DNA from 2 places in the Pseudomonas sp. FW305-7 genome. Region 2 is predicted to be linked to the other one. Evidence: riboswitches for the same ligand, from Rfam matches in the RefSeq annotation. Region 2 holds a riboswitch; the other holds the start of a gene.

Region 1 (3,483 bases), on a different contig from region 2:
CAGCTCCCACAGGGGATTGGGTTTCTTCAGACATTGAATCGGCCACCACAGAAGCTGGACTACCAGTCCCTAATGGCGATCGCATTTCTTCAGGCTTTACACCGCCCACTGTGGGAGCTGGCTTGCCAGCGATGGCGGCCTTGAGATCTGGCGCAAACAGCGCGGCAATCGCCGTCGGATTCGACGGGAAATAAAAGTGCACGTAAGAAGCCGTCATCCGCCCTTCCCGATAAACCGCCTCGGCCCCACGCCCGCCATTCGGGCTCAGGCCCCGGGCAATCGGCGTCAGCTCGGTGGTGGTCAGGGAATGATGATAGGTGTGACCGCGCAGCGAACCCTCCGGCAGATCCACCGCTTGCAGGGCCAAAGCCGCGAGACGCTTTTGCATCACCGCATCGCCCGCCAGCAAACCGACCAGTTCAGCGCGAGTGCCTTCAACGTCAGTCAAGGAATCGAGCAGATACAGCATGCCGCCGCACTCGGCGAGTAACGGTTTGCCAGCCGCGTGATGCGCACGGATCGCGTCGAGCATCGCGGTGTTCTGCGACAGCGCAACATGATGCAATTCCGGATAACCACCGGGCAGATACAGGCTGTCCGCCTCGGGTAATTGCGTATCGCGGATCGGCGAGAAGAAGCTCAATTCGGCACCCATTGCGCGCAACAGGTCGAGGCTCGCGCCATAGGTGAAGGCAAAGGCTTCATCGCGAGCAACGGCAATGCGCACGCCTTCGAGCAATGGCTCGGCGGCGATCACGTCAGGCGCGGCGAACTCCACGGCCGGTGGCAGCGCTACCTCGCAACTGCTGGCAAGCGCTGCGGCGGCCGCATCGAGGCGCACGTCGAGATCATTCAGTTCGCTGGCCTGCACGAGGCCGAGATGGCGGCTCGGCAGTTCGATGCCGGTTTCGCGAGACAACGCGCCGTACCAGCGCAAACCTTCGGTGAGGCTGCCTTCGAGCAATTGCGCATGGCGCAGGGTGCCGACGCGGTTGGCCAGCACGCCGGCAAACGGCAAGTCCGGCTGATAGCGCGCCAATCCAAGCGCCAACGCACCAAAGGTCTGCGCCATCGCCGTGCCGTCGATCACACCGAGGACCGGCACACCAAAATGCCGCGCCAGATCAGCGCTCGACGGCGTGCCGTCAAACAATCCCATCACGCCTTCGATCAGAATCAGATCGGCTTCAGCAGCGGCTTCCCATAACAGGCGACGGCTTTCCTGCTCGCCGACCATCCACATGTCCAATTGATAAACCGGCGCACCGCTGGCGCGCTCGAGAATCATCGGGTCGAGAAAATCCGGGCCGCATTTGAACACGCGGACCTTGCGCCCCTGATTGCGATGCAGACGGGCGAGTGCTGCGGTGACGGTGGTCTTGCCCTGACCGGAGGCCGGCGCGGCGATGAGGACCGCCGGGCAGTGACGTGGTTGATTCAAAGTTCGACGCCTTTCTGCGCTTTGATACCGGCCTGGAAGGCGTGTTTGAGCATGCCCATTTCGGTGACCGTGTCGCCCATCTCGATCATTTCCGGCTTGGCGCCGCGACCGGTGACGATCACATGCTGCATCGGCGGACGCGCCTGCAAATCGCTGAGTACCTGATCAAGATCGAGGTAGCCGTGTTTGAGGGCGATGTTCAATTCATCCAGCACCACCAGACCGATCGACGGATCGCGCAGCAGTTCGCGGGAAACCGCCCACGCCGCTTCGGCTGCGGCGATGTCGCGCTGACGATCCTGGGTTTCCCAGGTAAAGCCCTCGCCCATGACGTGGAAACGCACTTGCTCCGGGAAGCGGCGGAAGAACAACTCTTCGCCCGTGCTGTTGCGGCCCTTGATGAACTGCACCACGCCGCACTGCATGCCGTGGCCCATGGCGCGGGCGAGCATGCCGAACGCCGAGCTGCTTTTGCCTTTGCCATTACCGGTGAGCACCAGCACCAGGCCGCACTCGTCAGGCGAGTTGGCGATGCGTTCGTCGATTACGGCTTTTTTGCGCTGCATACGCGCCAGATGGCGTTCGTCACGCTCGGGGGAATCAGTCATGGGGAGCTCTCCGTTGAGGCTGGATAACGGCGGGCAGGCACAAGAATAGACGGCAAAAAGCCTGGCATCGCCCACCGTGATGCCGCTGGATGGATCAGGCCGGTCTCCGGGCTCATGAGCGGCGTTCGCCTGACTGCGCGCCTTCCCGCTTTGAGCAGTGGCATTCGACGCAGTTTTCACTCATTTACCGTTGCGGGGGCAGCGCCGGGATCGTGGTCGCTCTTCGCTCGAAGACAACCCTCACCGGCTTCCCTGTTTCACTCTGTCGACGCAGGTCACAGAGCACCTGAAACAAGCCGCGAAGGTTAGAGGGTTGGGGGTGGAGCGTCAATTAAAGAGGGGGCCGTCGGGCGAATAACTGCCGTCGATCAATTAACTGGCGTCAATCTTGTGCCACGCTCAGACAAGTGATATCAAAGAGCCATGCTTTTCTCGAAAAAGCCATCACAACAATAAGGATGATTACGATGCAAGGCATGATCATCAGCAACCCGCGCCTGGAATTCCTGCGCCCGGTGCTTGAACGCTGGTTTGACTGTATCGACCGCTACAATGCCGTGCGCGGCGACAGCGACACGCCCTACTGGCATGACGAGAAAGCCAATCTCGGCCTGCTCTCGGCGGCGGCATGGATGGCCGAGCTGGTGACGCTGGAACATACGGCCACCCGCAAGCAAAACGAAGACGGTGAGCGCAATGCCCGTGCCGACCTGTTTCTCGCCGGCAGCGAGGACCGCGCATACATCCAGGCCACGCAACGCTGGCCGCGGGTCAACAACCTCAACCTGACCCAAGCCCTGCAGGAGATCACCAGCGACGCCAAACGCATCAGCTTTGCCAGCGACCTCAAACTCGGCTGCCTGTTTGTCGCCCCACAAAAAGCCCAGCACAGCGCCAGCCCCGAAGAACTGCAAGACATGGTCGACGACCTGCAAAAGGAACACACCTGCGCCGTCGCCTGGTATTTCCCTTACGCCTATCGCAAGCTGCGCAACGAAGCCGGCAACTATCACCCGGGCATTGCCGTGCTGTTCAAAGAGGCCCGCAGTTGAGCAGTTGAACCATCGGGCTTGCGCGCTCCTCTATGATTAGGAATGCATTCATAGGGAAGATCAGTAATGCGCAAGTCCCAGCTCGTTTTCGTCATCGCCCTCGCCGGAGGGCTCACCGCCTGCGGTGAATCCTCCAGCCTGCAAGTTTCCGACGGCACCGGCCCTTCACCGAAGCTGCCCGAACCCAACAAGACCCTGATCCCGACGGTGAATATTGCTCCGGCGGTCGGCTGGCCCGAAGGCGGCAAACCGACAGCAGCGGCAGGCACCCAGGTCGCCGCGTTCGCCGAAGGCCTCGATCATCCGCGCTGGCTCTACGTGCTGCCCAATGGTGATGTGCTGGTGGCCGAAACCAATGCCCCGCCGAAACCTGACGACAGCA
Region 2 (3,483 bases):
CAGCGCGATACAACGACGACTCGCTAAACACCTCACTCCCCAGCACCCGTCCAACCAGAATCAACGCCGTGCGCCGAAACCCTTTGGCCGCAACCTTCCCGGCAATATCCGCCAGCGTCCCCACCACCCAATCCTGATCCGGCCATGTCGCCCGGTGAATCACCGCGATCGGACAATCTGCGCCGTAATGCGGCAACAGTTCGGCGATGATCTTCTCCAGGTGATTGACCCCCAGATGAATCGCCATGGTCGCGCCATGTTGCGCCAGATTTCCGAGTTCTTCGCCGGCCGGCATCGCGGTCTTATCGGCATAACGCGTCAAAATCACGCTTTGCGACACGTCCGGCAGCGTCAGTTCGGCGCCGAGCAACGCCGCGCAGGCGGCGGTGGCGGTGACGCCGGGGATGATTTCGAATGGAATATTCAACTCGCGCAGATAGCGAATCTGCTCGCCAATCGCGCCATAAAGGCTCGGATCACCCGAGTGTACCCGCGCCACATCCTGACCTTTGGCATGGGCGGTTTTGATCAATTCGATGATCTGCTCCAGGTGCAACTCCGCGCTGTTGACCACGGTTTCAGCCTGATGACCGTCAAGCACTGCCGCCGGCACCAGCGAACCTGCGTAGATGATCACCGGGCAACTGCGGATCAGCCGCTGGCCTTTGACGGTGATCAATTCCGGGTCGCCGGGGCCGGCGCCGATGAAGTAAACAGTCATCGTTGAATCCTTTGAAAAAGAGGCACGGCAACGCTTCAGATGAAGATTGCTCATGATCGATGGCGGGGATTATCGGGATTTTACGCGGCACCGGCCAATGCCAACGTTGCCTGTGCGTATTTTTGTCGGGAAATCAGCAGTTTTGCCGGGGCCTGAATCAGTTGCTCGGCGAGGGCCAGTGCCGCGCTTTCCGCCACGCCGTAGCAACCCGTGCGTTCGTAGGCGATTTGCGAATGGTGGCTCAGTCGCTGTTGGTAGCTGGCCAATTCTTCACTGCTGAAGTACAGCAGGGGCAGGGCCAGTTGCGCGGCGAGTTCCTGTAAACCGGGTTCATCGCGCTTCAAGTCGATGCTGGCCAGTGCCTTGACCGCGACGAGGTCGATGCGATGGGCCTGCAAGGCTTGATCGAATAACGCGCGCAACGTGCTGGCGGGGCAGCCGCGCTGGCAGCCCAGGCCGACCACAAAGGTCGGCGCTGCGCTGTCATTGCTCATGCGTGGTATTGACCATCGCTTTTGCGGCGGAACAGCCAGGCGCTGATCAGGCCAAGAGCCAGCCAGAACGCGACGTTGGTCAGCTGCGAAGCGATTTTGAACTGGGCTTCGAGGGCTTCCGGAGCCAGCATCGAATGCACTTCCGGTTGTGGTGCGCCGATCACATGTGGCACGGCGAGAATTGCCACGCCGAGGACTTTCATCAGCCAGTGCCGGCTGAACGCAATTAGCGCCAGACCGGCAGCGGTGGAGGCGGCGGTGCTGATCCACCAGATCTGCCGCGAAGCCAGATCCGCTGCGGCAGTGCCTGGCAGTTCAGGCGGCAAGCCCAGGGTCGGCGCCAGTACGAAAGTGGCGTAACCAGCGAGGCCCCAAAGCAGACCTTGCGAGGTCTTGGTCGGCGCGCGCAGGGTGTAGAGACCGGCGAGCATCAAAGCGAAACCAACGGCCACTACCAGATTGCCGCCAGTGGTCGAGACGACGCGCTGCCAGCCGTTTTCCGGCTCCCAGGCTTCGGCATCGTGGGTGTGTGCAGCGGTGCCGGCGGCGTGTTCGTGAGCTTCAGCCACAGGCTCGGCTTTCTCGAACGTCTCGGCCTGCAGAATCAGCGGGGACACCCAGAAACTTTGCAGCAGCGTGAGGAGCAGGGCGGCCAGCAGGCCGGTGAAACCTGCGGTTCGTGCAATTCGCTTGATCATGTCGGCAGGTCTCAGTGGCACGGGAACGCGGCGCTGTGGCGGGTATCGTGGGCAGCGTTATGGACCGCTTCGATGTGCGAGAAACCGGCGAAATAGACGAGGCTGGCGCCGAGAATCGACGCGAAGATGGCGGCGGTCAGACGTTGGCTCAGTGTGCTGCTGCTGGCGATTTTGTCTGTGTTGCTGCCGGTGCTGCTGATGATCGACATGGCGCTTCCCTCTGGAGTGTCAGCGGGTGAATAGAGCGCATGAAAACCCCTGCGAGTCGGGCACGCAGAGGTTCGAACAGCGCCCGCCCACCGCGGGTTTGTTATGTTCAGCGACGCACAAATGCGCGGCTGTGTGTTATGGGCCGGTCTCCGGGCTCACGAGGGGTTGGCGTCAAGCCGACCTGCAAGCGTCACCTTCCCATGCCTTGCGGGCACAGTGGTTTTGACGCTTCGCTCGCTTACCGTTGCGGGGGCAGCACCGGACTGACATGGCTTAAGAGTAAAGCACATGATTCACCGGTTTCCCGTTTCACCCTGTGAAGGGCACCCGTAACAAGTTGTGTAGGAGAGCATGGGGGTGGGTTTTTAGTCAATTTTTTGCGGGGGTGGATCTGGTGCTGCGGTAACGGCTTCCTATGGTTCCGCCCTTACGGCGGGTCACTTTTTCCAGACGCCGAAAAAGTAACCAAAAAGGCTTTACCCTGACGTACGGCCCTCGCTGTGGCTCGGGTTCCTTCGCTGCGGGATCGATCCGGGGGGCATCGCCTCCGGTTTGCTGCGCTGCACCTCCTCTCGATGTGTTTGGCTGCGCCAAACGGTCGCTGCGCTCCCACCCCGGATCAATCCCTCCGCTCAGCCTTCCGACGGGCGCTTGAGATCAAGAGCGGTACTCGAGCTAACGCTCATTGTGTTGAGTGGTGAAGATCAAGAGCGGTACTTGAGCTAACGCTCATTGTGTTGATTGGTGAAGATCAAGAGCGGTACTCGAGCTAACGCTCATTGTGATGGCTGGTGAAGATCAAGGGCGGTACTTGAGCTAACGCTCATTGTGATGGCTGGTGAAGATCAAGGGCGGTACTTGAGCTAACGCTCATTGTGTTGAGGGGTGAGAAGCGTGCGGTTGGCTTTGGTTTTGTGTTGGGTTTGCCCCTCACCCCAGCCCTCTCCCCAAGGAGAGGGAGCCGATTTGTGAATCTTTCAGAATCTGAGTTCGACTCGGTATTTCATGTCGGCGTAGCTCTCTCAAACACCTCGGTCAGTCCTCTCTCCCTCCGGGAGAGGGCTATGGTCCAAGGAGAGGGAGCTGATTTTTGAGCCTTTCAGAATCTGAGTTCGACTCGGTATTTCATGTCGGCGTAGCTCTCTCAAACACCTCGGCCAATCCCCTCTCCCTCCGGGAGAGGGCAACGGTGAGGGGCTCTTGATTTGGCTTTTGATCTGGCTTTTGATCTGGCTTTTGATCCTGCTCTTGATCTTCAGGCCCATCGGCAGGCCGAGCGGAGGTGTTCATCCGGGGTAGGCGCGCAGCGCCGTTTGGCGAAGCCAAACACATCGAGAGGAGGTGCAGCGAAGCAAACCGG

The links. A riboswitch is a leader RNA that binds a small molecule or an ion and turns the genes downstream of it on or off. The one in region 2 is predicted to bind cobalamin.
Region 1: it holds a riboswitch for cobalamin, as region 2 does, so the genes downstream of both, cobO (cob(I)yrinic acid a,c-diamide adenosyltransferase) here and AC3WMT_RS02620 (CbtB domain-containing protein) in region 2, are expected to answer to the same signal.

The regions. Positions count from the first base shown of each region.
Region 1 is NZ_JBYSZA010000025.1:27,301-30,783, forward strand. Features, by position in the region: gene AC3WMT_RS24035 (cobyrinic acid a,c-diamide synthase CobB) at 1-1,441, opposite strand, end outside; gene cobO (cob(I)yrinic acid a,c-diamide adenosyltransferase) at 1,438-2,049, opposite strand; cobalamin riboswitch at 2,130-2,354, opposite strand; gene AC3WMT_RS24045 (hypothetical protein) at 2,517-3,101, shown strand; gene AC3WMT_RS24050 (PQQ-dependent sugar dehydrogenase) at 3,168-3,483, shown strand, end outside.
Region 2 is NZ_JBYSZA010000001.1:550,057-553,539, reverse strand. Features, by position in the region: gene cobM (precorrin-4 C(11)-methyltransferase) at 1-721, opposite strand, end outside; gene AC3WMT_RS02630 (cobalamin biosynthesis protein) at 802-1,215, opposite strand; gene AC3WMT_RS02625 (CbtA family protein) at 1,212-1,913, opposite strand; gene AC3WMT_RS02620 (CbtB domain-containing protein) at 1,925-2,122, opposite strand; cobalamin riboswitch at 2,247-2,469, opposite strand.